3 regions of the Streptomyces sp. NPDC127098 genome follow, and region 3 is predicted to be linked to each of the others. Evidence: riboswitches for the same ligand, from Rfam matches in the RefSeq annotation. Region 3 holds a riboswitch; each other region holds the start of a gene.

Region 1 (9,519 bases), on a different contig from region 3:
GAGGAGGCCATGACGGCGTTCTGCGAGGCCGCCGAGGAGTGGAGCGAGTTCTGGGACGACCAGATGCGCGACCTCTGCGCCCCCTACGCGGGCGGCTAGGAGTTAGGCCGCGGGCTGGTCCCGGTAGGTCTCCAGCAGCCGCAGCCAGATCTCGTTGACCGTGGGGAACGCGGGGACCGCGTGCCAGAGGCGGGAGACCGGGACCTGCGCCGTGACCGCGATGGTGGCGGCGTGCAGCAGTTCGCCGGCGCCGGGACCGACGAAGGTGGCGCCGAGCAGGCGCTCGTCGTCCAGGTCCACCACCATCCGCGCCTGCCCCCGGTAGCCGTCCGCGTACAGCGCGGCGCCCGACACCGAGCCGAGGTCGTAGTCGACCACCCGGTAGCGACGGCCGGCCGCCTCGGCCGCGGCGGCGGTCAGGCCGACCGAGGCCACCTCGGGCTCGGTGAACACCACCTGCGGCACCCCCGCGTGGTCCGCCGTGGCCGCGAACGGGCCCCAGGCCGTGTCGTCCACCGGCTCGCCGGCGGCCCGGGCCGCGATCGCCGCCCCGGCGATCCGCGCCTGGTACTTGCCCTGATGGGTCAGCAGCGCCCGGTGGTTGGGGTCGCCCACGCAGTAGAGCCAGCCGTCGGAGACCCCCGTCACCCGCAGGGTGTCGTCCACGTCCAGCCAGGAACCCGACTCCAGGCCGACCGTCTCGAGCCCCAGGTCGTCGGTGCGCGGCGCCCGGCCGGTGGCGAAGAGCACCTCGTCAGCGGTCACGGAGTCGCCGCTGTCGAGCGCGACCTCCACCGGCCCGTCGCCCCTGGACAGGCCGGTCACCGAGACCCCGGGCCGCACGTCGACGCCCGCCTCCCGCAACCCGTCGGCCACCAGGTCGCCGGCGAACGGCTCCATCCGGGGCAGCGGCCGCTCCCCGCGCATCAGCAGCGTCACGCGCGAACCGAGCGAGCTCCACGCCGCCGCCATCTCGGCGCCCACCACGCCGCCGCCGACGATGGCCAGCCGCCCCGGCACCTGCTTCGCCGCCGTCGCCTCCCGGCTGGTCCAGGGCCGGGCCGCCGCCACCCCGGGCAGCTCGGGGACGACCGCCCGGCTGCCGGTGCAGACCACCACCGCGTGCCGCGCGGTCAGCCGCCGCTCGCCCACCACGACCCGGCGCGGGCCGTCCAACCGGGCGTGGCCGCGGACCAGTTCGATGCCGACCGAGTCCAGCCAGGAGACCTGCCCGTCGTCCCGCCAGTCGCCCACGAAGGAGTCGCGCCGCGCGAGCACCGCCGCCGCGTCCACCGGCCGCTCGCCCGCCACCTGGCGGGCGCCTTCCACGGACCTGGCGGCCCGCAGCGCGGCCGCCGGCCGCAGCAGCGCCTTGCTCGGGATGCACGCCCAGTAGGAGCACTCGCCGCCCACCAGCTCGCTCTCCACGATCACGGTGCGCAGCCCGGCCGCAGCCGTTCGGTCCGCGACGTTCTCGCCGGTCGGCCCGGCGCCGATCACGATCACGTCGTACGTGTCGTGGGCGGCGTTGGCGTCGTCACTCATCTTCAACTCCCGTCTCGTTCAACCGTTCCACGCTAGGCGCTCCCTTCCCGATCTTCATCTGGCCGCGCCGGCAACGTGACCTCGGCCGGCTCGCGGTCGGGGCGCAGCCCGCGCCACACCGGGTGGCGCAGCCGGCCGTCTGCGGTCCAGGTGCGGTGCGCCACCTCGCCGACCAGCCGGGGCTCGACCCAGTGCGCGCGGCGGGCGTGCGGGCGCGGCACCGGCTCGTCGAACGGACTCGTGGCGCGCGCCAGCGGCGCGAGGCGGGCACCCAGGTCGGCCAGCACCGCCTCGCTGAAGCCGGTGCCCACCCGGCCGAGGTACCGCAGCGCGCCCGTGGCGTCGTGCGCGCCGAGCAGCAGCGAGCCGATGGTGCCGCCGCGCCTGCCCTCGCCCGGCTGCCAGCCGCCGAGCACCACCTCCCTGGCCGTGAACAGCGCCTTCTTCACCCACAGCCGGGAGCGCCGCCCCGGCAGGTAGCGGGAGTCGAGCCGCTTGGCGATCACCCCCTCCAGGCCGTGCTCGCGGGCGACGTCCACCAGCCGCGCCGGCTCGATCTCCTCGCCCGTGTAGTGCGGCGGCACCGCGATCCCGGGCGCGGTGTCGAGGCCGAGGTCGGCGAGCCGCTCCCGCCGGACGCGGTAGGGCTCGTCCAGCAGGGGGCGCCCGTGGACCCGCAGCACGTCGAAGGCGAAGTACGTCACCGGCACCCGGGCCAGCAGGCCGGCGGCCGGCCGTCGCTGGTGGCGGCGCTGGAGCAGCCCGAAGTCCGGGCGGCCCGCCTCGTCGAGGGCGACGATCTCGCCGTCGAGTACCAGGCCGCCCCGCGCGCCGAGCGCCTCCGGCACGACGCCGGCGAGCTCCGGGTAGGTGGCGCCGAGGTCGTGGCCGTTGCGACTGGTGAGCCGGGTGCGGCCGGCGGGTCCCGCGCACAGGCAGCAGCGGTAGCCGTCCCACTTGAACTCGTAGCCCCAGGGCCCGGTCGGCGGCTCGCCGTCGACCGCCAGTATCGGCTCCACCGCGTCCGGCACGCCCGCCAGCGGGCTCCGCTCCCGTTCCATGCCCCCAGTAGAGGCGGGCGGGGCGCGGGCCCGGCCGCCGGGACGCCGCCGAGCTGCCCGTTTTCCGTTCGAACGGCGCAGGGCGGCGACGTATCCTGACCGCCGCGCGCCGAGGCGCGGGGTAGGGAAGCGGGAGGACACGATGGTGAACGAGGCCGACCTGCGGCATCTGCGACGCTGCGTCGAGCTGGCCGCCGAGGCGTTGGCGGCCGGGGACGAGCCGTTCGGTTCCGTGCTGGTGGACGGCGACGGGACGGCGCTGGCCGAGGACCACAACCGGGTGGCCGGCGGCGACCACACCCGGCACCCGGAGTTCGCGCTGGCCCGCTGGGCGGCGGCCAACCTGACCCCCGCCGAGCGGGCGGCCGCGACGGTCTACACCTCGGGTGAGCACTGCCCGATGTGCGCGGCCGCACACGCCTGGGTCGGCCTCGGGCGGGTCGTCTACGCCAGCTCGTCCGAACAACTGGGGGAGTGGCTGGGCGCGTTGGGTGTCCCGGCGCCACCGGTTCGGACGCTGCCCATCCCCGAGGTGGCGCCGGGTGTGACGGTCGAGGGCCCGGTGCTCGAACTGGCCGAGGAAGTACGCGAGTTGCACCTCGCCTTCCATGGCGAGCCGAACTGGGAGCGCCGGGTGGCCCAGGCGTGGCTCTCGATCGACGAGCACGACGAGGCGGAGTTCCGGGCGTTGATCGAGGCCCTGGCGGCGGAGCTTCCCGAGGACAGCGCGCTCGCCGCGTTCGAGCGCGGCTGCGCCCACGACTCCACCGGCCAGCCGGAGCGCGCCGTGCCGGAGTACCGGCGGGCGCTCGCCCTGGGACTGACCGGGGTGCGGCGGCGCCGCGCGGTCTGCCAACTGGCAAGCTCGCTGCGGAACCTCGGCCGCCCCGAGGAGAGCGTGGCACTGCTGACCGCGGAGCTGGCCCGCACCTCAGACGTCCTGGACGACGCCGTCCGCGCCATCCTCGCGCTGGCCCTCACCGACGTCGGCCGTGAACGTGAGGCCGTCTCCGTCGCCCTCACCGCCCTGGCCCCCCACCTGCCGCGCTACCAGCGCTCCATGGCCACCTACGCCAGGGCTCTCGCCGGGAAGCCGTCCACCGCGGGGTAGGCCGGGCGGCTCCCGCTCACTCGCCGAAGTGGTCCTTGGGGATCACGCCGTGGACGCCGACCGTGCGGTCGACCACCTGGGAGATGTGGAAGTCGGCCGCCGCCGAGAGGTAGGCGTAGGCCGTGGCGCGGTCCATGCCCAGGTCGTGTTCGAGGAAGTCGAGCGCGTTGACCACGGCCCGGCGCATGGCGATGTCCAGGTCGCCGATCTGGCCGCCCTGGCTGCCGTCCGGGTCGGAGAGACCCACCGGCAGCCACGCCTCCTCGGTCTCGCCGAAGGGGTAGCGGAAGGCGACCGAGGGCGCGTCGCCCGAGCCGGGCTTGCAGACGGTGAGCCGGAACGTCGTGCGCAGCGAACCCTCCACGGCGGTCAGCGCGACCTCGCCGTCGGCCATGGCGAAGTGCGGGTCGCCGGTGTAGAAGAGGGCGCCCTCGGCGAAGACCGGCAGGTAGAGCGTGGCGCCCTCGCGCAGCAGGTTGATGTCGATGTTGCCGCCGCCGAGCGTGGGCGGGATGGAGTTGAGCGCCGGGTCGTCGAGCGCGGCGGCCTCGGCGAAGGCCACGCCCATCGTGCCCATGTGCGGCCGCAGCGGGAACGTGACCTCTCGGCCGCGCCGCGAGCCGAGCGGCAGCACCCCGTTCAGCGCGCCGTCCCGGCCGCGCCGCACCGGCGTGAACACCGAGACGTTGCCGTACTCGGCCGGGTCGCCGCCGGGGCGGCCGTCCGTGGCCACCGGCGGCATCACCTCGTCGAGCGTGATCCCGTCGGGTGCCGAGCCGTCGGGGCGGCGGCCGAGCGCGCCCTTGCCGTGCCGGCTCGATATCACGCCGTACGGCACGCGGGGGAGCAGCGAGAGCGGCTCCACCTTCAGCACGTCGCCGGGCTCGGCGCCGGCCACCTGGATCGGGCCGGTGATGACGTGCGGGCCGTCGGCGTCGAAGTCGCGCTCGGTGCGGTCGTACTCGGCGGCGATGGCGATCGCGTCGCTCAGCACCTGGCCGCGGGGCACGTCGTGGCCGCCGAAGAAGGCCACCGGGTCGCGGCCCTGGTCCTCGAGGAGGCCCTCGTGCGAGAGCGAGTCCACGGTCACCGTCTCGCCCGAGCGGATCCGCAGCACCGGCTCGCTGTCCACGGCCGGCGTGTAGCCCCAGCGGACCTGGTCGGGGAGCGACGGCAGGTAGTGCCGACCGTGGATGGGACCGCGGTGGGGCTGCAGGATCTCGCGCGGGTGGCCGGGGCGTGATCCGGCGCCCGCGCCGCGCGCCGCCGCCGCGGCCGGGGCGGCGGCCGTGAGGCCGGTGGCGGTGCCGGCCGCGGTCACGGCGCCGGCGGCCTGGAGGAAGCGGCGGCGGCCGAGGGCCGCGATCAGCGTGTCCCGGGCGGTGGCGGCGTGCTCTTCTGGGGTGTTCATGGTGGGGCTCCTGTTCCGCCCGGGCACGAGCGGTCCGCCCCGGGCCAGCCGTCACCCTAGGTGAGCTTCGGGCCCTCATCGGCGGCTGTCTGTGATCGACCCATGCTTCTTACCCGCAGGTAACACGCCGGCCGTCCGGCGGTGCCCGGGGACACACCACCGAAACGAGGGGCGCACCGGGGGATGCTTCGCCGCCGGCCGGGTACTCGCGGGCGGTGTCGGAACCCGAGTCCTACGACGCCGGCCCCTACGTCCCGGAAGGCGCCGGGCTGCCCGAGCTGCGCGGCGCCGCCGCCGACTGCCACGGCTGCCCGCTGTACCGCGACGCCACCCAGACTGTGTTCGGCGCCGGCGAGCCGACGGCCCGCCTGGTACTGGTCGGCGAGGAGCCCGGCGACCAGGAGGACCGGCGGGGCGCGCCCTTCGTCGGTCCGGCCGGCCGGGTGCTCGACCGGGCGCTCGCTGACGCCGGCATCGACCCGGACGACGCGTACCTCACCAACGCCGTCAAGCACTTCAAGTTCGCGCCCCGGGGCAAGCGCCGCATCCACAAGCCGCCGACGCTGCGCGAAGCGGCCGCCTGCCGGCCCTGGCTCACCGCCGAACTCCGCCTGATCGAACCCGAGGTGATCGTGGCGCTCGGCGCCACCGCGGGCAAGGCGCTGCTCGGCTCCTCGTTCCGGGTGACCAGGCAGCGCGGAACACGGCTGCCGTGGTCGGGCGAGGGCGCGGACACGGTGGTCGCCACCATCCATCCGTCGGCCGTGCTGCGCGCCGACGACGCGGAGCGCGAGGCCGCCTACGCCGGCCTGGTCGCCGACCTGAAGGTGGCCGCCCGCGCCCTGGCGGGGGCCTGACCACCGGGTTTCCTGTCAGCGGCCGCGTGCCCAGGGCTCGTCCGAGGAGTGAGACACCCCGGGCGCGCGGGCGAGCCCTGTGCCAGAATCCTCGGCGAGGTCACGAGTGACAGCGACCACGGCCCCGGCCCGCTGTCCGGCAACCCTCCGTCGTGGCGGGGTGCCCCGGGTGATGACCGGGTCGCGAGCAGCAGGGCTCGCGGCAAGTGCGGCCCAGAAGGAGCTCCCTCGTGCGAATGCGAATGCGGTAGAGCGTCACGCTCCCCCCTCGTCTTCCTTCCCTTCACCCTCCCCCTTTCTCTCGTTACCCGCCTTCTCGCGCCGACGGCCACCCGCGAGGCCGTCGGGCGCGCCTGCCCACGGAGACGTGCTCATGACCACCAGCTGTGCCCCCGTCGCCCCCAGCACCACCGCCGCCCCCGCCAGCCTCGACGTGCTCAGCGCCGGCGTCCGCGCCCCGCTCGCCAGCGGCGGCGACATCGAGTACGCCGCGCTCGACTACGCGGCGTCCGCGCCCGTGCTGCGCCGCGTCTGGGAGGAGGTGGCCGAGTACGCGCCGTACTACGGCAGCGTGCACCGGGGCACCGGGCACCTCTCGCGGCTCTCCACCCAGCTCTTCGAGCGCAGCCGGGAGACCGTCGCCGGGTTCCTCGACTGTCGCCCGGCCGACCAGGTGGTCTTCACCCGCTCCACCACCGACTCGCTCAACCTGCTGGCCGCCGCACTGCCCGCCGGCACCCGGGTGTTCGTCTTCGAGACCGAGCACCACGCGGCGCTGCTGCCGTGGGCCCGCCACGGCCACCAGGTCACCTACCTCGACGCCCCGCACTCGCCTCGCCACGCCGTCGAGATCGCCGAGTCGGCGCTCGCGGCCCGCCCCGAGGCCGGTGGACCGGCGCTGCTGTGCGTCACCGGCGCCTCCAACGTCACCGGCGAGCTGTGGCCGGTCGCCGAACTCGCCGCCGCCGCACACCGCCACGGGGCCAGGATCGTGCTCGACGCCGCCCAGTTGGCCCCGCACCGGCCGGTCAGCGTGCGGCGACTCGACGTGGACTGGGTGGCGTTCTCCGGTCACAAGCTCTACGCCCCCTTCGGCGCCGGCGTGTTGGCCGGCCGCGCCGACTGGCTCGCCACCGCCGCGCCCTACCTGGCCGGCGGCGGCGCCACCCGCGTCGTCAACCGGCGCGCCGACGGCGGCGTGCACGTCCAGTGGGCCGACGACGAGGCCAGGCACGAGGCCGGCTCGCCCAACGTCATCGGCGCCTTCGCCATCGCCGCCGCCTGCCGTGCCCTCACCGAGGCCGGCCACGAGACGCTGGTCGCCCACGAGCAGGCGCTGCTCGCCCTGCTCCGCGAGGGGCTGGCGGAGATCCCGGCGGTCAGGGAACTGTCCCTGTTCGGGCCGGCGGCGGACCGCGTCGCCGTCTCCTCCTTCACGGTGGCCGGCCACGACAACGGGCAGCTCGCGGTGGAGCTCTCGGAGCGCTTCGGCATCGGCGTGCGCTCCGGGATGTTCTGCGCCCAGCCACTGGTCCGCAGGCTGCTCGGCGCCTCGGCGGAGTCCACCGAGGAGTGCGACGGACCGCTCCAGGCGCTCCGCGTCAGCTTCGGCGCCGGCACCCCTCGGGAGCATGTCACCCGGCTCGTCGACGCGGTTTCAACCCTGGCGGGTTGAAGGCCCCGAAGGGACGGAGTGCGAGGGGCCGACGCGCGGTCTTCCGCGCCGGGACGCCACGGCCCTCCGGTCGGTGGGCGGGCTCGTCTGCCCGGGCGCGCCCGCAGGCCGCGCCCGGGCATCTTCCCCCTGGCCGGCGCGCTCAGCCCTCCCCCGAGGTGTGAGCTGAGCGGCGCCGTCGCACCACAAAGCTAGAAGGTGCGAAACACCCCCACCACCGTGCACGCCGCCCTGCCGCCGCCGGCGACTGGGCACGACGCACCCGGCGCCGGGTCAGGTCGCCCCCGTCGAGCGCAGCGCGTGCACGAGGTCGTGGATCCCGGCCCCGGTGCTCAACAGGTCGCGGCCCAGCAGCCGTTCGGTCACCCTGAGCCGCGCTCGCACCGTGTTCCTGCTGATCCCGAGGCGGTGCGCGGCACGGCGCGCGTCCGCGTTCTCGTCGATCCAGGCCCGCAGGGTCGCGAACAGCTCGCGGTGCTCGGGCCGCCGCAGGGGAGCGAGCAGCGCCGTGGCCCACGCGGTCGCCGCCGGGGTCCGCAGCAGCTCATCCAGCGTCGGGGCCGGTGACCCCCGCCCGTCGCCGGCCGACGACGCGGCGACCGCCAGCGCCAGCGCCAGCGAGGCCCGGGCGCCGACGTCCCGCAGATCGAGGCCGAGCGCGCGCTCGACCTCCCCGAGCCGTGCCGTGACGGTGTTCCGGCCGATGCCGAGCAGCCGCGCCACGCCCGCGCGGGGGAAGCTCAACGCCAGCCGGGTGACGTCGACGGCCTGCCTGGGAACCGTGTCGAGCGGCCGCAGGAAGGCGCGCGCCCAGGCCCGGGCCGCCGGCTGCGGCAGCAGCCGCTCCAACGGGCCCTGGCCCCGGTAACCGGCCACCCGCTCCGGCGTGTTCCGGGCCATGGCCAGCGCGTGCCTGGCCTGGTCGTACGCCTCGGCCGTGGCCCGCGCCGGCTGGGGCGCGCTGAGGCCGAGCGCGTACCCGGGCCGCTCGGCCACCAGGGCGCGCAGCCGGTCGGCGAGTTCGTCGCCCTCGGGCACCAGGCAGATCAGGTGCTCCTCGTACACCGGGCAGCGCACCAGCAGCCCCCTGCCGTGGAAGCCGGCCGCGTCCTGGTAGCGCCTGGTCAGCGAGTCCCGCTCGGCCGGGGGACAGCGCAGCAGCAGGACCCGCAGCGGCCCGGCGTTCAGCACCGGCGGCACGGCACCCGTGGTCAGCCGCCTGGCGAGCGTCGGATCCCCGGCCATCAGCGCCATGAAGACGGCGAGCCGCACCTGGCCCGCCTTGGCGTGGTAGGCGCGCGCCGCGGCCTCCGTGTCCGCGAGGCGGCACAGCAACGCGATCAGCCCGCCGGCCCGCGTCGCGAGCCACGCGGCGTCCCCGCTCCGCGTGGCCGCCCCCGCCACCACCAACACCCGGCGCCGCCGGCCCGGGCCGAGCGCCTCGCACCGCACCCGCACCCCGTCCACCTCGGTGGCCGCGGCCGCCATCTCCCCGCCGGACAACCGCCCGAGCACCGGCCCGAGCGCCTTCGGCAGCGCCACGGGGAACCCGCCGGTCGACGCCTCCACGCCGCCGCCGGGACCGACCAGGGCGACCTCGGCCCCGGTCCGCCGCCCCAGCCACTCCAGCACCTCGCCCACGTCGGGAGCCGCGTCGAGCGCCGCCTGCCGCCCCGCCTCCCGTAACAGCCGCTCCGCCCACTCGACCCGCACCGGCCTCCCCCTTCGCCACGCCGCCGCCCGGGGTCCGCCGGTTCGCGAGGAGGCTGTCCGTCCACCGGTGACAGCGCACAAAGCAAAGGCAAGGAGAGCACACTCCCTGCCACTTTCAACCTATAGCGCACCGGGGGGCTTGCGGC
Region 2 (9,519 bases), on a different contig from region 3:
CTCGGGGCGGTCGTGGAGCGCGTGTGGAGCTGGGGATTCGCGGCGGTAAAGGCCACTTACCGGACAAACGGAGGATCAGCCTCCGGCGACGGCCGGAATGATCGACACGCCCGCGCCGTCCGGCGTCGGGGTCAGCAGCCCTTCCGTGAAGCGAACGTCGTCGTCGTTCACATAAACGTTGACGAACCGACGCAACCGGCCTTCGTCGTCCAACACCCGGGCGGCTATCCCCTGGTGGTTGCGGTCGAGGTCGGCCAGCACCTCGGCCAGCGTCTGCCCCTCGGCCGTCACCTCGGACCGGCCGCCGGTGTACGTGCGCAGGATGGTGGGGATTCGGACGGTCACGCTCATTCCAGGCCAGCCTCTCGGAAGGAGTCCAGGGTGGGACGGATGGTCGCGGTCGGGCCGGTGTCGGCGGCGACCGCGTCCAGGGTCTTGAGACCGTCGCCGGTGTTCATGACGACGGTGGTCAGCGAGGGGTCGAGGGTGCCCTCGGCCAGCAGCTTCCGCGCCACGCCGAGCGTCACGCCGCCCGCGGTCTCGGTGAAGATCCCCTCGGTCCTGGCCAGCAGCTTGATCGCCGAGACGATCTCCTCGTCCGTGACGTCGGCGACCGCGCCGCCCGTGCGGCGCGCGATGTCCAGCACGTAGGGGCCGTCCGCCGGGTTGCCGATGGCCAGCGACTTGGCGATGGTGTTCGGCTTGACCGGCCTGACCACGTCGTGGCCGGCGCGGAAGGCCTGGGAGACCGGCGAGCAGCCCTCGGCCTGGGCGCCGAAGATCCGGTACGGCTTCTCCTCGACCAGGCCGGTGGCGATCAGCTCCTTGAGCCCCTTGTCGATCTTGGTGAGCTGGGAGCCCGAGGCGATCGGGATGACCAGCTGGTCCGGCAGCTGCCAGCCGAGCTGCTCGCAGATCTCGAAGGCCAGCGTCTTGGAACCCTCCGCGTAGTAGGGGCGGAGGTTGACGTTCACGAAGCCCCAGCCCTCGCCGAGCGGGTCGCCGATGAGCTCGCTGCAGAAGCGGTTGACGTCGTCGTAGCTGCCCTCGATGGCCACCACCTGGCCGCCGTAGACGGCCGCCATGACCACCTTGCCCTGCTCCAGGTCGTGCGGGATGAAGACGCAGGAGCGCAGGCCCGCGCGGGCCGCGGCGGCGCCGACCGCGCCGGCCAGGTTGCCGGTGGAGGAGCACGAGAGGGTGGTGAAACCGAAGGCGCGCGCCGCCTCAAGCGCCTGTGCGACCACTCGGTCCTTGAAGGAGTGGGTCGGGTTTCCCGAGTCGTCCTTGACGTAGAGCGGGCCGGTCACGCCGAGCTCGGCGGCCAGCCGGTCGGCCTTCACCAGCGGGGTGAAGCCGGGGTTCAGGTTGGGCTTGCTGGCGACGTCCGCCGGCACGGGGAGCAGCGGCGCGTAGCGCCAGATGCTCTTGGGGCCGGCCTCGATGCGCCGGCGAAGGCCCTCGGGGTCGCCGCTCGGCAGGTCGTACGCGATCTCGAGCGGCCCGAAACAGGAGGCACAGGCGAAAATCGGGCTGAGCGGGAAGCGCTCGCCGCACTCCCGACAGGAGAGCGCTGCGGCGGGGCCGAGATCGACGGCTGCGGTGGGTGACGAGTCGGCTGTGGTCAGCACGGACATGGCTATGGAGGCCCTTCTCCTCATCTTCCCCGGGGCGACTCTCGCCTCAGGCCGGAATTGGCACCTTCCCCACCGGGAGCCTCGCCCGGGCGCGGTCGTCACCGACCGTCACTCCGCGTCACGAGAACCGGCGGAAGGGTTGCCGGGGCTTCAACGGGCCGTTCCCTCTGCCCCTCTGGATGAGCTCTATGCGATTGTCGGCGCGTCCCCCGATATGCGGAGGACACCTGCGCTGTTCGAGACTGTAACCGACGCCCCCCAGAATGGCCCGGGCCGTCCGATACGCGAGACACGAGGAGACACGGGAGACAGTGGGCGATCCGGGAGACAGCCGTGCACTGACGCGGGCCTGAGGCCGTCCGCGGCGACCGGGAGAAGTCGGGCCGGAAGCGGACCCACCGAGAAACATGGTCTCGGCGGATTCGGGTACGCCGGTATAGGGCAGATACGGCCAAACGATGCAATGGTGGCCAAACAAGATCTAATACGGCCGAACGCGAACAGGAGCGACATTCGTGCTGGAAGAGGCAGAGGAGTGGCTGAGCCGCCGGTCCTGGACCGCCGCTGACCGCCCGCTGCCGCGGCTGTTGAACGCGAAGCGGGCAGCAGGGGCGGCAGGGAGCATCAGCGTGGTACTCCCCGCGCTGAACGAGGAGGCGACCGTCGGTGCCATCGTGGAAGCGCTCCGGCGCGACCTGATGGAGCGCGTGCCGCTCATCGATGAACTGCTGGTGGTGGACTCCGGGTCCACCGACCGCACCTCGGAGGCCGCGGCAGCGGCGGGCGCGAAGGTAGTGCACCGCGATGAGATCCTGCCGCGGATGCCGACCGCCCCGGGCAAGGGCGAGGTGCTGTGGCGCTCGCTGATGGCGGCGAGCGGCGAGATCATCTGTTTCGTCGACGCCGACCTGCGGGAGTTCGACTCCACCTTCGTCTCGGGCATAGTCGGCCCCCTGCTCACCGACCCCGACGTGCAGCTGGTCAAGGCCATGTACGACCGGCCGCTCGGCGACAAGCCGGCCGGCGCCCACCAGGGCGGCCGGGTCACCGAGCTGGTCGCCCGACCGCTGCTCAACCTGCACTGGCCCCAGCTGGCCGGCGTGGTCCAGCCGCTGGGCGGCGAGTACGCGGCGCGCCGCTCGCTCCTCGAGCGGCTGCCGTTCCCCGTCGGCTACGGCGTGGAGCTCGGCCTGCTGATCGACACGCTGAACACGGCGGGCCTGGACGCGCTGGCCCAGGTCGACGTGGGGGTGCGCAAGCACCGCCACCAGGACGGGCAGGCGCTCGGCCGGATGGCGGCGGCGATCATGCGGACCGCCCAGTGCCGGCTGCCGGGGTCCGTGCTGCCGATGCGGCTCGACATGACCCAGTTCGACCGCGGCGAGGAGGGCGGCTTCCTGCCCCGCACCCACCTGATCAACGCGGAGGAGCGGCCGCCGATGTCCACCATCCCCGAGTACGCGGCGCGCCAGGCGGCGTAGCCCCGGAGCCGGGTCGTCGGTTATGCGGTGTCCCCCGCCCCGGCCGGGGCGGGGGACACCACGCCGTGCGGGGCGGGCGGGCGTGACGTGTCGCATGTTTCGCCCGCCCCGCGCCTGGCTAGCCTCGGAAGTGCACTCCTCGCCCTTACACCTCGACCTCCCCAGGGAGTTTCGATGACCACCGAAGTTCTGGTCGCGTCCAACCGCGGCCCGGTCAGCTACTCGGTGGGGGCCGACGGCTCCCTCACCGCGCGGCGCGGTGGCGGCGGGGTCGTGTCGGGTCTGATGGCGCTCGGCTCCCGCGCCGGCACCTGGGTCTGCGCGGCGCTCGGCGACGGCGACCGGGCCGCCGTCGACCGCTTCGGCGCCACGCTGCCGGCCGCCGACACGGACGGCCAGTCGGTCCGGATGCTGCGGATCCCGCCCGCCACCTACGACGCCGCCTACAACGGGGTGGCCAACTCGGTGCTGTGGTTCGTCCACCACCTGCTCTACCAGACGCCGCTCGAGCCCGTCTTCGACGAGGCGTTCGAGGAGCGCTGGGCCGGCTACGAGGCCTACAACACGGCCTTCGCGGAGGCGCTCGCCGAGGAGGCGGGCGAGGGCGCCGCCGTGCTGGTACAGGACTACCACCTGTCGCTGGTGCCGCGCATGTTGCGCGAGCGCCGCCCCGACCTGCGGATCGGCTTCTTCGCGCACACCCCGTGGGCGCCGCCCGAGCTGTTCCGGGTGCTGCCCGACCCGATCGCCCGCCAGGTGCTGCTCGGCGTCCTGGGTGCCGACCGGGCCGCGTTCCACACCCGACGCTGGGCGGACGCGTTCGCCGCCTGCTGTGCCGACCAACTGGGCGTCGGGCTCTCCGGCGACGTGGTGGCGCACGAGGGCGGCACCACCAGGCTCGGGGTGCACGCGCTCGGCGCCGACGCGGACTTCCTGCGGGAGCGGGCGTTCCGCCCCGACGTGGACGAGCGGCTCGCCGCGCTGCGCGCCGAGATCGGCGACCGGCGCACCATCGTGCGGGTCGACCGCACCGAGCTGTCGAAGAACATCGTGCGCGGGCTGCTGGCCTACCGGCGGCTGCTGACCGACCGGCCCGAGTGGCACGGGCGGGTCACCCACGTCGCGTTCGCCTACCCGTCCCGGCAGGACCTGGCGGTCTACCGCGAGTACACGGCCGAGGTGTCGCGGGTCGCCGAGGCGATCAACGTGGAGTTCGGCACGGCCGACTGGTCCCCGGTGCTGCTGCATGTCAAGGACGACTTCGCGCGCTCGCTCGCCGCCTACCGGCTGGCCGACGTGGCGCTGGTCAACCCCGTCAGGGACGGGATGAACCTGGTGGCCAAGGAGGTCCCGGTGATCTCCGAGGAGGGCGTGGCCCTGGTGCTGTCCCGCGAGGCCGGCGCCGCGGCCGAACTCGGCGAGGACGCGCTGCTGGTCAACCCGTACGACATCGCGGGCACCGCGCAGGCCCTGCACCGGGCGCTGACCATGCCGCCCGACGAGCGGGCCAGGCGCAGCGAGCGCCTGGCCGCGGCGGCCACGGCGCTGCCCCCCACCGACTGGTTCCTCGACCAGCTGTCCGCGCTTCAGGCCTGACGGCCCGGGGACCGGCCGCCGCCGGGCTCGGCCGGCGGCACCGGACGAGGCGGCTTCGGCAGCGGCTCGGGCGGCGGCGTCGGCTCGTCGGGTCCTGGCGGCATGGGCGGTTCGGGCCCCGGCCGCGGCAGCGGCCCCGGTTCCGGCGGCGGCTTGGGCGGCGGCGGGACGGGTTCACGGTCGTGGTGCGTCACCCACCCCGGGTGCCCCCACCGGGCGGAACTAACCGCAGACCGCGCGGTCGATCATGGCGACCGTGGCCTCCGCCTGCTCCAGGAAACGCTCCTGGTCACCGAGCCGGGTGGTGAAGACGGCGGCGGCGGCCGACACCTCGCCGTCGGGCGTGACGGCGGCCTCGGACGAGGTGCCGAACGAGGTGCCGCCGTGGAACCAGACCCCGGCGTCGCAGCCCTCGGCCGGCCGCCAGGCTATGCCGAGCCCGTATCCCGCCCCGGGCGAGCCGAAGTCGGCCGGCACGGTGGTGCGCATCTGCGTCAACTGCTCGGCCGGCAGCAGCGTGCCGTCCATCAGGGCCCGCAGGAAGGTGTTCATGTCGCTCGTGGTGGAGACGATGCCGCCGTCGGCGCCGCCGCCCACGGAGAGCGTGGTGTCGGTGAGCTCCTCCTGGCCGGGGAACTGCAGATAGCCGGTGGCGGTGGGCTGCGGCACGTAGGAGGAGGTCCGCATGGTCATGGTGTGGCGCAGGTCGAGCGGCTCGATGATCCGCTCGTGCGCCTCCTGCTCCCAGGGGTGCCCGGTGGCCCGCTCGATGATCATGCCGGCCAGCACGTAGTTGGTGTTGGAGTACGCCCACCGCGTCTCGGCGCCGGGATCCCGCGCGTCCGGCAGCCAACCGGGGGCGCGCGTCATCGCCAACGCGACCTGTTCCTCCGGCGTCTGCGCCGTGAATCGTTGCGCGAGATAGTTCTCGGGCGTCAACTGGGCCGGGTCGGCGAAGAGGATGTCCGTGTAGTTGGCCAACCCGCTGGTGTGCTGCAGCAGGTTACGGAGCGTTATCCGGCTTCCGTCGTTGCCGTTGCCCGTGACGACGCCGGGCAACCACTCCTCCACGGTGTCGTCGAGGCTCAACGTGCCCTCGGCGACCAGCTGGAGGGCGACCACGGCCACAAAGGTCTTGGTGTCGCTGCCGATCCGGTAGTACGCGTCGAACGGCACGCTGCCGCCCTCCTCCAGGTCGGCGACGCCCGACCTGGCCTCCCGGTCCCGGCCGGCCGCGTCCCGCGCCTGGACCACCAGACCGCTGGCACCCGTGTCGCGCACCGCGTCGGCGTCCCGCTGCAACTGGCCGCGGCCCGCGCCGCCCACGTACTCCCCCGGCACGGCCTGCGCCCAGGCCCCCGGGCCCAGCACGCTGGCCGCGCCGATCGCCCCGATCCCCGCCACGGCCAGGGCCGCCCTGGCCCACGCCCCGTGTCCGAACCGCCTGTTGCTCCCGCTGACCCCGCTGTTCCTCTTCATGGCTCAAACGCTACGGAGCGTCAGCTCCGGGCACGATCCAGCCAGCACGTGTCCTCGGGGTAGTGCTAGCCCCCCATCGCGTCGGCCAGTTCGCCGAGGAACGCGGCGAGGCCGGCCGGGCCCGGCACGGTCAGGTCGGTCGCCTCGGCCAGCCGCGGCACCTCGGCGCTGCCGCTGCACACCCGCAGCCCGGGCACGTCCGCCGCCCGCAGCGTGGCGACCGCCTCGAAGGCCGCCAGGTCACCCAGGTCGTCGCCCGCGTACAGCACGGCGCCGGCGTTCTTCTCCCGGACCAGCGCGGTCAGCGCCGCGCCCTTGTCCATCCCCGGCGGCCGCAGTTCGAGCACCTGCCGACCCGGCTCGACGACGAGGCCACGGGAGGCCGCGACCCGGTCCATCGGCTCGCGCAGGGCGGCGAACGCGCCGTCCGGGTCCGGGGCGCGACGGGTGTGCAGGGCAAGGGCGTTGCCCTTGTCCTCCAGGTGCGCGCCGGTACGCCGGGCCCAGGCGTTGACCTCGAGACGGGCCGCCGCGATCCCGGGGTGCGGCGGCGGCACGCTGAGCTCGCCGGTCGCCGCCTCCCAGCGTTCGGCGCCGTAGGCGCCGAGCACCACGAGCCCGGCCAGCTCCGGGTGCGCCTCGAAGCCGCCGAGCCGCACGGCGACCTCGGCCGGTCGCCCGGTGACGATCGCCACCGCCGCCACCCGGCCGGCCAGCCGTGCCAGCGCCGGCACGGCGTCCGGGTGCGCCCTGGCCAGCGCCGGGTCCTCGACAATCGGCGCCAGCGTCCCGTCGAAGTCGAACGCCAACAACGCCCGCGCCGGCGCCCCTACGATCGCCCTCAGGCCGGCCCGGCCCTCATCCGTCCGCGGTTCGGGAAGGTTGCCCATGCGGCGACCATACCGGCCGGACGCGGCCGTCCTGCTCGCCCCCACGAACCGGACGTGGCCGTCCTGCTGGCCCTCCCGCGCCGCCGGACACGGCGACGCCGCCGGGCCGCCGGACACGGCGACGCCGCCGGGCCGCCGCGCCGTCGGGGCGAAGCCCGGCGCGCGCAGCGCGCACCGCGCCAGCGGAAGCGGGGCGGGTGGGCGGGGGCGATAACCCGGTCAGCGCGTGGCCCGCTGGCGGGCGCGGCGGGCGCGGAGGCGGTTGATGGTGACGGGGTCGTGGGCCAGCGCGGCGGGGTCGTCGAGGAGGGCGTTCAGCCGTTGGTAGTAGCGGGTCGGGGAGATGCCGAGCCGCTCCCTGATGGCCCGCTCCTTCGCGCCGGCGCGCGGCCAGGAGGCGCGCTCGACGGCGAGGATCGCCCGGTCGCGGGCGGACAGTCCTTCGGCGGCCTCGGCGGCCTCGTCCCGTCCTTCCCCCTCTGTCCTCACCCGGGCATTTTATGCCGGGCCTCGGACACTCGGCCCCTGGGTAGTGCGTTACCCGAGGGAACGCCGCCGCGTGTGAGGAGTCCCGATGTCCGTCACCGAACCGACCGTCACCGAGCGGGAGACAGCGACCCAGCCGGACTGCTGGCGGCGCGCCGAGCGCGACGCGCGCACCGCGTACGCCGGTGGTCTCGCCGACGCGCTGCCGCGCCCCGGCGAGCGCGTGGCCGTGACCGGCTGCGGCACCTCGTGGTTCGTCGCCCAGTCGTACGCCGCGCTGCGCGAGGCCGCCGGGCAGGGCGAGACGGACGCGTTCGCCGCCTCCGCGTTCCCCGTCGCCCGCGGCTACGACCGGGTGGTGGCCGTCACCAGGTCCGGCACCACCACCGAGGTCCTCGACCTGCTGGCGGAGTTGCGGGTGCGGCGGCCGGGCGCGCCGGTGCTCGTGCTCACCGCAGACCCGGCCTCGCCGGTGTTGCGCGCCGCCCGGCACGTCGTCGTGCTGGACTACGCGGACGAGCGGTCCGTGGTGCAGACCCGGTTCGCGACCACCGCGCTGGCGTTCCTGCGCGCCGCGCTGGCGGCGGCCGGGCCGCTGCCGCTCGGCGTGCGGTCGCTGGCCGAGGCCGCCGCCGACGCGGAGTCGGCGCTCGCCAGGCCGCTAGACGCCGCCGTGGTGGCGGCCGAGCAGTGGACGTTCCTCGGGCAGGGCTGGGGTCACGGCCTGGCGCTGGAGGCCGCGTTGAAGCTGCGCGAGGCGGCCGGCGCCTGGACGGAGGCGTATCCGGCGATGGAGTACCGGCACGGCCCGATCGCGGTCGCCGCGCCGGGCCGGGTGGTGTGGTCGCTCGGGGAGCTGCCGCCCGGTCTGGTGGACGAAGTGCGCCGCACCGGGGCGCTGTTGGTGCCGGGGGACGGGCTCGACCCGATGGCCGGTCTGGTCCGCGCCCAGCGGCTCGCGGTGGCCGTGGCGGCGGCCCGTGGCCTGGATCCCGACCGGCCGCGTCACCTCACCCGTTCCGTCGTTCTCCCGCAGCGAAGCGCGTAGTGGACTAGACCTCTCGGGGCGTCTGGGGCGAGACTTGCGCCTGTGAGCCTCCCCCAAGACGGCCGGCGAGCCGGCCAAGTCGCCGCAGAAGCCCACGACTCCTACGTGCTCGCGCTCGACGTGGGCGGCACCACCATGAAGGCCGCGCTGACCGGCCCCGACAACGTCCCCCGGTTCGAGACGCGTCGGCTGACCGGCTCGGGCGCGGGGCCCGACGACGCCGTGGCGGCGATCCTGGACTTCGCCGGCGAGTTGCGGGCGATCGGCGAGGAGCGGTTCGGCGGTCCGCCGGCCGCCGCCGGCGTCGCGCTGCCCGGCATCGTGGACGAGGCGGCCGGCGTCGCCGTCTACTCGGCCAATCTCGGCTGGCGCGACGTCCCCTTCCGCCGGCTGCTGAGTGAGCGTCTGGGCGGCGGGATCCCCGTCGCCGTCGGGCACGACCTGCGGGTCGCCGCCCTGGCCGAGGGGCGGCTCGGCGCGGGCGTCGGCGTCGACCGGTTCCTGCTGGTCGCGCTCGGCACCGGCATCGCCGCGGCGCTCTCGATCGACGGCCGGACGGAGCCCGGCGCGCACGGCAGGGCCGGGGAGCTCGGCCACGTCGTGGTGCGCCCCGGCGGCCCGCCCTGCAGCTGTGGGCAGCGCGGCTGCCTCGAGGTCGTCGCGTCGGCGGCCGCCGTGGGCCGCGCCTGGGCCGCGGCGGCCGGCGCCCCCGGGCTCGACGCGGCCGACGCCGCGCGCGCCGTGGCGGCCGGCGATCCGCGGGCCGCCGTCGTCTGGGAGCGGGCGGTCGACGCCCTCGCCGACGGGCTGCTGGCCGCCGTCAGCCTCCTCGACCCGCGCACCCTGATCGTCGGTGGCGGCCTGGCCGAGGCCGGCGAGACGCTGCTCACCCCGCTGCGCGC
Region 3 (9,519 bases):
GTGGTGCCCGACGGCCTGGCGAGCGGCGTGTACGCCCTGCGCGTGCGGCTCGGCGGGCACGTCGACCACATCCCGTTCTGGGTACTCCCGCCCCGGTCCACGGCGACCTCGCGGGTGCTGCTGCTGTTCCCCACCATGAGCTACCTCGCGTACGCCAACGACCACATCCTGCCCGAGGTGCCGGTGGCGCAGTCGATCATGGGGCACACCTCGGTGATCGCCGCCGCGGACCTGCACCTGCAGGAACACCCCGAGTTCGGCCTGTCCACCTACGACCTGCACTCCGACGGCAGCGGCGTCGCGGTGTCCAGCAGGCTGCGGCCGATCGTCACGATGCGGCCGGGTTTCCGGCACGCCACGGGCTCGCTGTGGCAGTTCCCGGCGGACCTGCACATCGTCGACTGGCTGACCGGCACCGGGGTCGACTTCGATGTGGCGACCGACGAGGACCTGCACCGGGAGGGCGCGGACCTGCTCGGCAGGTACCGGGTGGTGCTGACCGGCACGCACCCGGAGTACTACACGGCGCGGATGCTCGACGCCTGGGAGCGCTACCTCGGTGACGGCGGGCGGGCGATGTACCTCGGCGCCAACGGCTTCTACTGGGTCACCAGCCAGCACCCCGACAAGCCGCACCTGATCGAGGTGCGGAAGGGCGAGAGCGGGTGTCGCGCCTGGCAGGCCCGTCCTGGCGAGCTGCACATGGCCTTCACCCCGGAGCGCGGTGGCCTGTGGCGGAACCGGGGGCGGGCGCCGCAGAAGCTGTTCGGGGTCGGGTTCACGACCGAGGGCATGGACCGCTCGTCGCCGTATGCCACCCTCGCCGACTTCGCCGACCCGGAGGTCGCCTTCATCACCCGGGGTCTCGAGGACGTGCGGGTGATCGGTGACCACGGGCTGGTCGGGGGCGGCGCGGCCGGCCACGAGTGCGACCGGTACGACCTGTCGCTCGGCACCCCCGCGCACGCCCGGCTGCTCGCCACCAGCGCCGGCCGCCACTCCGACAACTACCCGCTCGTCGCCGAGGAGATCCTCTTCCCGTTCGACGGTCTCGGCGGGACGGACTCCTTCCAGGTCCGGGCCGACGTCGTGTACTTCACGACGGCGGGGAACGGGGCGGTCTTCTCGACCGGCTCCATCGCCTGGGCCGGCAGCCTCGCGCACAACGGCTACGACAACGACGTCTCCCGCCTCACGGGCAACGTCCTGCGCCGGTTCGCGTCCCCGGAGCCGATCGAGCCGTTGACCTGACGTGCTCGGGGCCGTCAGCGACCCGCCAGCTCCTCGACGATCGGGGCGAAGGTCTCCATGTCGTCGAGGAGGAAGGAGCTGATGCCTAGGCGTTCGCGCAGGTCGACGAACTTGCGGGTGAGTTCTCTGATGGAGCCGATGAACACGTGCGGGGACTCCGCGATCTCCTCGGCGGTGAGTTCGACGCCGGTGCGTTCGCGGAGTTGGTCGGCCCGTCTGCGGGTCTCGCCCCTGGCGTCGTGGGTGAGGACCATCGGGCCGCCGGTCGGGTAGCTGTTCAGTTCGAGCTCGGCGAAACGGTCGCCGGCCGCCTCGCGGATCCAGCCGATCTTCTCCTCGGTGGCGGCGAGGGTGATGCTCGGTGCGTCGAGGGTCGGCAGGCCCTGCTCGTTTCTCCCGAGCCGGGGCGCCAGGCCGACGATCCCCGCCTCCCTGGCGGCCAGCGTCAGCAGTCGCCTTCCGCCACCGCCGACGAAGATCGGCGGGTGCGGGCGTTGGACCGGCTTGGGCTGGGCGTCGTAGTCGGTGATCGTGTAGTGCTCGCCGGCGAAGGTGAACCTCTCGTCGGCGAAGCAGCCCTTGAGGACCCGGATGGCTTCGGTGAGTCTGGCGACCCGGGTGGCGACGGGCTCGAAGGGGATGCCGATCGCGTCGTGCTCGGGCTTGTTCCAGCCGGCTCCGAAGCCGATCTCCAGGCGTCCGCCGGAGAGTCGGTCGAGCGTCGCGAGTTCCTGGGCCAGGACGGCGGGGTGCCGCAGGTTGGTGTTGAACACGAAGGTGCCGACGCGGAGCCTCTCGGTCGCCGCGGCCGCGGCGGCGAGGAGGGGGACCGGGGCGTACTGGGCCACGAGGTGGTCGGGGATCACCAGGGCGCTGTAGCCGATCGACTCCGCGCGGCGGGCGAAGGCGGCCAGGCCGGGTCCGTCGTGCTGTTCGCCGACGACGGTGAGGAAGCGGAAGGGACGCATCGCGTCATCGTGTCGGAGATGTGAGGCGCGGACCAGGTGCCACCCGGCCCGTGGACGCATGTCTCATATGGCGGACAGCGGGTTCTCTGGGGCGTTTTCGTCGGCTACGTTTCCGCGCAGGTCAAGAGTGCCAGCGTGAAGCCCCGGCTAGCTGGCCGGCAACCCTCCTGCACGGTGGGGTGCCCCCGGGGAGACGACCCGGCTGCGGTGATGCGGCAAGCGTGCTCCGGTGAGCTCTCGAATAGCGAGAACTCCGTCTTGATATGTGGACGGCCGAGCGGTTTGCCCGTGCCTCGGCCTTCAGTGAGCAGGCACGGCGAGGCGGAGTTCATGGGCACCACGGAGCAGGACGACATCGGGCGGCTGGCCGGTCTCGGGGAGGGGGTCGAGGCGGCGCGCGGCACCAAGCCGTTGGTGGCGGCGCGGGCCCAGCAGGCCGGGGAGGCGCTGTTCGGCGACGAGGTACCGGTGCGGCGTGGCCTGGCCGCGTTGGCCGCGCGCTGGCACGGCGTGGCGGAGCTGGTTCAGGAGCACGCGGAGCGGGGCGGCGATCCGGCGCTGTGGGGGGACGAGCTTCCCGAGGACCCGGCGTTGCGGGCGGCGGCGGCCCATGTCGACCTGGTCTCCGTCTCGCCGGCGTTGGCCACCCGCGAGGATCTGGAGCGGCTGGCCGCGGCCGGGTGGTCGCCGGACGAGATCGTGGCGATCTCGCAGGTCGCGGCGTTCACCGCGTTCCAGGCGCGGGCGATCCAGGGGCTGCGGCTGCTCGAGGGGCGCGGCCCGGACGTGGCGGCGCGGCCGGGGCGGGCCACGCCCGGGCGCGGGCGGGTCAAGAGCACCGCGCGGACGGCGTCCAACGGGCGGGCGCGGCCCGTCGAGTACACCAGGGAGTTGCTGTCCTGGACGGCGTGGGTGGCGCCGGTGCCGACCGAGGAGCTGACCGCCGAACAGGAGGACTCCTTCCGGGGCAAGACCAACGGCGAGTACTTCCGGCTGCTGGCCCGGCTGCCCAGGGTCCTGGCGGCCCGCACCGCGTTGGACGCCGCGATCTTCGCCACCGTCGAGGGCCTGCCCCGCGCCGAGCGCGAGCTCGCCGCCGCGGCGACCAGCAAGGTGACGGACTGCGTGTACTGCGCCTCCGTGCACGCCCGGAAGTCCGCCCAGATGTCCAAGCGCCCGGCGGACGTGGACCGGCTGCTCGGGGTCTCGCTGGGGAGGGACGCCGACTGGGTGCCGCCGCGCACCGCGCCGCTGGCCGAGGGCCAGGACTCCCGCTGGGCCGCGATCGTCGAGTTCGCCGCGGCGCTCGCCACCACCCCGGTCAGCGCCACCACGGCCCACGTGGACCGGCTGCGCGCCGAGGGGCTCACCGACGTCGAGTTGACCGACCTGGTGGCGGCCACCTCCTTCTTCGCCTGGGCGAACCGGCTGATGCTCAGCCTCGGCGACCCCTACTGGCCCTGACCACCCCGCATCCCCGAACCACTCGTAAGGAAAACGTCATGAGAGAACGCCTGCCCCGGATCTCCGCGCTCGCCGCCACGACCGCCGTCGTGTTCCTGGCCGGCGCCTGCGGGACCGTCACCACCGAGGACACGGCGGAGGAGAGCGGCGGCGACCGGGAGGGCTCGCTCACCGTCGTCGACGACGTCGGCCGCACCGTGGAGCTCGACGGGCCCGCCGAGCGCGCGGTCGTCCTGAACAGCTACGGCAACGAGTTCGCCCAGGCCATCGGGGCGGGCGACCGGGTCGTGGGCTTCGACCGGGTCTCGCAGACCCGCCTGCCCTACCTGGGCATCGCCGACGACGAGGTGGTCAGCGAGGACCTCCAGGAGATCAACTACGAGTCGGTCGTCGAACTCGACCCCGACGTCTTCATCCTGCCCCGCAACGGGGCCTGGCAGGAGGCCAGCGAGCAGCTTGAGTCCTTCGGCATCCCCGTGGTCGTAGCCACCGCCTGGGACTTCGACGTGTTCCACGAGACCGTGGACCTGCTGGGCGAGGTCTTCGGCGAGCCGGAGGGTGCCGAGCGGGTCTCCGGCTTCTACGACGAGATCTTCGGGCTGATCGACGAGCGGGTGGCCGGCACCGAGCCGGTGCGCGTGTACTGGGAGACCGAGCAGCCGTACCTGACCGGGCTGCCCGGCTCGGGCTTCGACCAGATCATCGTGGCCGCAGGCGGCGAGAACGTCTTCGGCGACCTGGACACCGGCGGGGACGAGCAGTCCGAGACGACGGTGGACCCCGCCGCCATCCTGGAGCGCGATCCGGAGGTCGTGGTCCACGAGTTCGGGCCTTCCGCCGAGCCGACGGGGCAGGAGCGGTTCGACACGCTGCGCGACGAGCTGCTCGGGCGGGCCGGCTGGCAGGACCTCTCGGCGACCACCGGCGACCGGGTCTTCGTGACCAACGGCTGGGCCACCAGCGGTCTGTCCAAGGCCATCGGGGCGCTGTACCTGGCGAGTTGGCTGCACCCCGAGGAGTTCGCCGACGTCGAGCCCGGCGACTACCTGGCGCGGTGGGCCGAGGAGTTCCAGGGCACGGAGTTCCCCGGCGCGGACGCGTACATCCAGAAGGTGAGCTGACGCGAGATGAGCATCTCAGCTGGCGAGACGGCGGCGGCGCCCGTCCCCCGCGCGCCGGCCTCCGAGCCGTCGGAGGCCGGAGACGGGGGCCGGGGCCGGGGCCGTGACGGCCGGCGCCGGGCGTGGACGGGTCGGCCGGCGGTGCTCTGGGCCGGCACGGTGCTGTCCGTCCTCGTCATCGCCTGGTGCGTCACGGCCGGCACCACCGACGCCGGGCTGGCCGACGTGTGGCGCGCGGTCCGCCTCCGCGTGTTCGGCGGCGTGCTGGACGCGGACTTCGCCCAGACCTACTCGGTCATCATCAACCTGCGGCTGCCCCGGGTGCTGCTCGCCTTCGCGGCCGGCGCGGCGCTCTCGATGGCGGGCGTGGTCATGCAGGGCCTGCTGCGCAACCCGCTGGTCAGCCCGTTCACGCTGGGCGTCTCGCCGGCCGCCGCGTTCGGCGCCGCGCTGGCGATCCTCGTCACCGGCGGCTCCGCGGGATCGGGTTCGTGGCTGGTCATCGGCAGCGCGCTCGGCACCGCGCTGGCGGTCTCCGCGCTGGTCCTCGGCCTGGCCTCCGCCAAGGCGATGTCCGCCGCCACCCTGCTGCTGCTCGGCATCGCGCTCACCCAGCTCTTCGAGGCGATGACCGCGGCCCTGCAGTTCGTGGCCGACGAGAACACCCTCCAGGCCATCGTGCGCTGGACCTTCGGCTCGGTGAACGACGCCGGCTGGCACGACGTCCTGGTGGTGGGCTGCTTCGCGCTGGCGGCGCTGCCGCTGCTGCTCTGGTTCAGCCGCGACCTCAACGCCATCGCCTTCGCCGGCGACGACGCGGCCAAGAGCCTCGGCGTCAACGTCACCGCGGTGCGGGTGGGGCTGATCGTGGTCTCGGTGGTGCTCGCGGCGGTCGTGGTGTCCTTCTGCGGCGTGATCGGCTTCGTCGGCCTGGTGGGACCGCACATCGCCCGCCTGGCGATCGGCGCCGACCACCGCTACCTGCTGCCGTTCTCCTTCCTCACCGGCGGGCTGCTGCTGGTGGTCGCGGACACGGTGGGACGCACCGTGCTGGCGCCCTCGGTGATCCCGGTCGGCATCGTCGTCGCCTTCATCGGCGCCCCCGTGTTCATCAACCTGATCCTGACCAGGAGGGCCGCCCAGTGAGTCTCGATGTCGCGTCGGTCCGGTTCGCCTACCGGCGCAACCCGGTCCTGGAGGGCGTCGACCTGCGGGTGGCGGAGGGCGGCTTCTGCGCCCTGCTGGGCCCGAACGGTTCGGGGAAGTCCACCCTCACCAAGATCATCGCCCGGGTGCTCGCGCCGGCCGGCGGCACCGTCTCCTTCGGCGGCCAGGACCTGCTGGCCGTCTCCCGCCGCGAGCACGCCCGCGTGGTCGCCTACGTCCCGCAGTCGGGGGCGACGCCCTTCGAACAGGCCGTGCGGGAGGCCGTGCTGCTCGGCCGCACCCCGCACATCGGGCTGCGGCCCACCCGGCGGGACTGGGAGATCGTGGACGCCGCGATCGACCGGCTCGGCCTGACCGATCTTGCCGACCGGCCGCTGTCCCAGCTCTCCGGCGGGCAGGCCCAGCGGGTGCTCATCGCCCGCGCCCTGGCCCAGCAGCCACGGGTGCTGCTGCTGGACGAGCCGACGTCCGCGCTCGACCTGCGGTACCAGATCGAGACGTTGCAGATCGTCCGCTCCGTGACCCGCGAGGAGGGCGTCACCGCGCTGATCGCCATCCACGACCTCAACCACGCGGCGCACTTCTGCGACCAGGCGGTCCTGCTGGACGGCGGGCGCGTCGTCGCGGACGGGCCGCCGGCCGAGGCGTTCGACGCCGCCGTGCTCAGCCGGGTCTACGGGCTCGACGTGCGGGTCAGCCGGGGCGAGAACGGCGTCGAGGTGCGGCCGGCGGCGCTGGAGCCGTCGGCGGCGGTGACGGCCACGGCGACGGCCACGGAGTCGGCGTGACGGCCGCCACCGCCTTCGACGCGGTCGTGGTCGGCGGCGGACCCCGCGCGGTCGCCGTCGTGGAGCGGCTGGCCGCCCGGCACCCGGCCGACGCGCCGCCGGTGCGGGTGGCCGTGGTGGACCGGGTGGAGGTCGGCGCCGGCGCCACCTGGCGCACGGACCAGTCCCCGCTGCTCCTCAACAACACCTACAGCGCCCACACCACCATCTACACCGACGAGTCCACGCCCATGACGGGCCCGGTGACGACGGGCCCCGACCTGATCACCTGGGCGCGCGAGAGCGACCCACCGCCGGACCGCCCCGCCTGGGTGGCCGCGGAGGCCGCCGAGCTGCGCCCGTGGTCCTACCCGACCCGCCGGATCCAGGGCGTGTACTACCGGGAGCAGTTGGCGCGGGCCGAGGCCACGGGCCGGGTGGCGGTCACCCGGCTGATCGGCACCGCCGTCTACCTGGCGCCGGCCCAGGACGGGTCCCGCACCGTCCGGCTGGCCGACGGTCAGGAGCTGACCGGCCGCGTCGTCGTGCTGGCCCAGGGAATGGTGCAGGCCAAGCGCTCGCCGCGGGTGCGGTCCCTGGTGGCGGCCGCCGAGCGCGAAGGACTCGTCTACGTCGAGCCCGGCATGCCCGCGGAACGCGACTGGGACCTGGTGCCGGCCGGCGAGACCGTGCTGGTGGCGGGGTTGGGCGCGAACTTCTTCGACGTGGTCGCGCTGCTCACCGAGGGGCGCGGCGGCGGCTTCGAGCCCGCCGGCGACCCGGCGCGGCCGGCGCGTCTTCGCTACCTGCCGAGCGGCCGCGAGCCGCACCTGGTGGCGGGCTCGCGGCGCGGCCTGCCGTACCGGTCGAAGGCGACCTACCCGACGGGGTTCCCGCCCCGGTACGAGCCGCGGCTCGCCACCCGCGACTGGTTCGAGCGGACGGCCGCCGGCCGCGGCCGGGACTTCCGCCGCGACGTGTGGCCGCGGCTCGCCCGGGAGTTCGCCTGGGCGCACCTCTCCACCCTGCTCGCGCACCGCCCGGAGGCGCTGCGGCCGGGCGCCGACGAGGCGGAGCTGCTCGACCGGCTGCGCGCCGCGACGCGGGACGCGGAGGTGGACGAGGTGGTCGCGGCCGCGGTGACCTCGGACCGCTGGGCGCTGTCCGTGGGCCGGCTCGACCGGCCGCGCTCGCCGGGCCCGGTGAGCGAGGAGACCTGGCGGCGGTGGGTGCGCGAGCACGTCGAGGACGAGCTGGACGCGATGCACGCCCCCCTCACCAGCCCGCGCAACGCCGTCAACCGCGCCATGGCCGCGCTGCGCGGCCCGGTGCGGCGACTGGTGACCCGCGGCGCCCTGGACGGCGGCAGCGTCGCGCGGGACGTCGACGGCTGGTTCACCCCGCTCGGACTCGCCCTGGCGTCCGGTCCGCCGCCACACCGCACCGCCCAGGTGCTGGCCCTGATCGACGCGGGGGTCCTCGAACTGCTCGGCGAGGACGCCTCGGTGAGCCACGAGGACGGCGCGTTCGTCGGTCGGTCCGCGGTGCGACGGGCCGCGCCGGTGCGGGCCCGCGCGTTCGTGGAGACCCGCATGTCCAAGGGGATCGTGACCGACACCGACGACCCGCTGCTCGACGCGCTGCTGCGCGAGGGGCGGGCGCGGCTGCACCGCTGGCCGAGCGACCAGGGCCCGCCGGTGTCCAGCGGCACCCTGGACGTCACCCCGGACGGCTTCCACCTCCTGGACGCGGCCGGCGTCGCGGACGAGCGGGTGGTCGTGCTCGGCATCCCGGCCGAGGGCGTGCAGCCGGGCTCGGCCATCGGCGCCACCCCGGGCACCCCGTCCCCGCTGCTGGCCGGCGCCGACCGGGCCGCCGCCCAGGTGCTCGCGGCGGTGCGGGAGGACACCGGGCCGCACTCCCCGGCCCCGGCGTGACCGCGTGATCGGCGGCGGGGCGCCGCCCGGCCCCCGCCGCGCCGCCCTACCTGCCCCTGCCTGCCCTCACATGCCGTTCATGCGGTCGATCGTCGCCTCCAGCTCGGCCAGCTCGGCGTCGGTGAAGCTGCCGGGGGTGTGGATGTTCCGCATCTCCATCGTGGTGCCGGAGGACCAGGTGACCTGGAGGACGTCGCCGGACAGGAACAGGTTGGCGCCGCCCTCGTTCCAGCTCTGGCTGCCGAACTGCTCGCAGCTGGTCAGGGTCAGGCGGCCGTCGCTGACGGTGCCCTCGCAGACGTCGCCCTCGACGTCGAAGTCCTCGTAGAAGGTGACCTGGCCGGCCTCGATCTCCAGGTTGGCGGCCATCGGGTCGACGCCCGTGTACCAGTCACCTTCGAGTTGGGCGTTGGTGGGCACGGTGTCGGTGTCGGTCCTGCCGCCCGTGCCGCCGCCCGAGGTGGTGCCGCCCCCGCCGCTGGTGCCGCCGAAGTCGATGTCGAGGTCGTCGTCATCGTCGTCGTGCTGGCCGCCGGTGCTGCTGCTCCCACCGCCATGGTCGTCGGACGACGAGCCGCCGCCCCGTCCGCTCTTGCAGCCGGCCAGCACGAGCGCGGTGGCGACGGCGACCGCGGGCAGGGCGAGACGTATGGTCCTGCGCATCAGATATCCCCCTCGAGGCGTTTCGACGAACGAGGGGGAGAGTATTCACTCAACCACCTGGGAAGGATGAGAAGTTACACGCTCATCGCAATCAGGGCCGCACTGCTACTTCCGTGACCGCGTGGTGGGCACGTCGTGCCGGGCCGCGTCCTTCTCCTTCTTCTCCCGCTTCTCCTGCTTC

Evidence for each region. A riboswitch is a leader RNA that binds a small molecule or an ion and turns the genes downstream of it on or off. The one in region 3 is predicted to bind S-adenosylmethionine.
Region 1: another riboswitch for S-adenosylmethionine. It lies ahead of ACFWI8_RS09880 (aminotransferase class V-fold PLP-dependent enzyme); the one in region 3 lies ahead of ACFWI8_RS06085 (peroxidase-related enzyme).
Region 2: another riboswitch for S-adenosylmethionine. It lies ahead of thrC (threonine synthase); the one in region 3 lies ahead of ACFWI8_RS06085 (peroxidase-related enzyme).

Annotation. Positions count from the first base shown of each region.
Region 1 is NZ_JBHXFJ010000011.1:235-9,753, reverse strand. It holds gene ACFWI8_RS09915 (hypothetical protein) at 1-99, shown strand, start outside; gene ACFWI8_RS09910 (dihydrolipoyl dehydrogenase family protein) at 103-1,545, opposite strand; gene ligD (non-homologous end-joining DNA ligase) at 1,578-2,606, opposite strand; partial or broken gene ACFWI8_RS09900 (nucleoside deaminase) at 2,749-3,216, shown strand; gene ACFWI8_RS09895 (tetratricopeptide repeat protein) at 3,199-3,717, shown strand; gene ACFWI8_RS09890 (acetamidase/formamidase family protein) at 3,734-5,128, opposite strand; gene ACFWI8_RS09885 (UdgX family uracil-DNA binding protein) at 5,344-5,985, shown strand; SAM riboswitch class IV at 6,084-6,200, shown strand; gene ACFWI8_RS09880 (aminotransferase class V-fold PLP-dependent enzyme) at 6,359-7,660, shown strand; gene ACFWI8_RS09875 (helix-turn-helix domain-containing protein) at 7,934-9,373, opposite strand.
Region 2 is NZ_JBHXFJ010000069.1:28,765-38,283, reverse strand. It holds gene ACFWI8_RS30680 (MoaD/ThiS family protein) at 76-351, opposite strand; gene thrC (threonine synthase) at 348-1,637, opposite strand; SAM riboswitch class I at 1,655-1,823, opposite strand; gene ACFWI8_RS30670 (glucosyl-3-phosphoglycerate synthase) at 2,153-3,118, shown strand; gene ACFWI8_RS30665 (trehalose-6-phosphate synthase) at 3,293-4,714, shown strand; gene ACFWI8_RS30660 (serine hydrolase domain-containing protein) at 4,937-6,193, opposite strand; gene otsB (trehalose-phosphatase) at 6,259-7,083, opposite strand; gene ACFWI8_RS30650 (DUF3263 domain-containing protein) at 7,303-7,572, opposite strand; gene ACFWI8_RS30645 (SIS domain-containing protein) at 7,658-8,617, shown strand; gene ACFWI8_RS30640 (ROK family protein) at 8,753-9,519, shown strand, end outside.
Region 3 is NZ_JBHXFJ010000006.1:10,905-20,423, forward strand. It holds gene ACFWI8_RS06075 (N,N-dimethylformamidase beta subunit family domain-containing protein) at 1-1,251, shown strand, start outside; gene ACFWI8_RS06080 (TIGR03621 family F420-dependent LLM class oxidoreductase) at 1,266-2,219, opposite strand; SAM riboswitch class IV at 2,339-2,447, shown strand; gene ACFWI8_RS06085 (peroxidase-related enzyme) at 2,550-3,683, shown strand; gene ACFWI8_RS06090 (ABC transporter substrate-binding protein) at 3,722-4,804, shown strand; gene ACFWI8_RS06095 (FecCD family ABC transporter permease) at 4,811-5,950, shown strand; gene ACFWI8_RS06100 (ABC transporter ATP-binding protein) at 5,947-6,759, shown strand; gene ACFWI8_RS06105 (FAD/NAD(P)-binding protein) at 6,756-8,675, shown strand; gene ACFWI8_RS06110 (hypothetical protein) at 8,742-9,338, opposite strand; gene ACFWI8_RS06115 (DUF5997 family protein) at 9,444-9,519, opposite strand, start outside.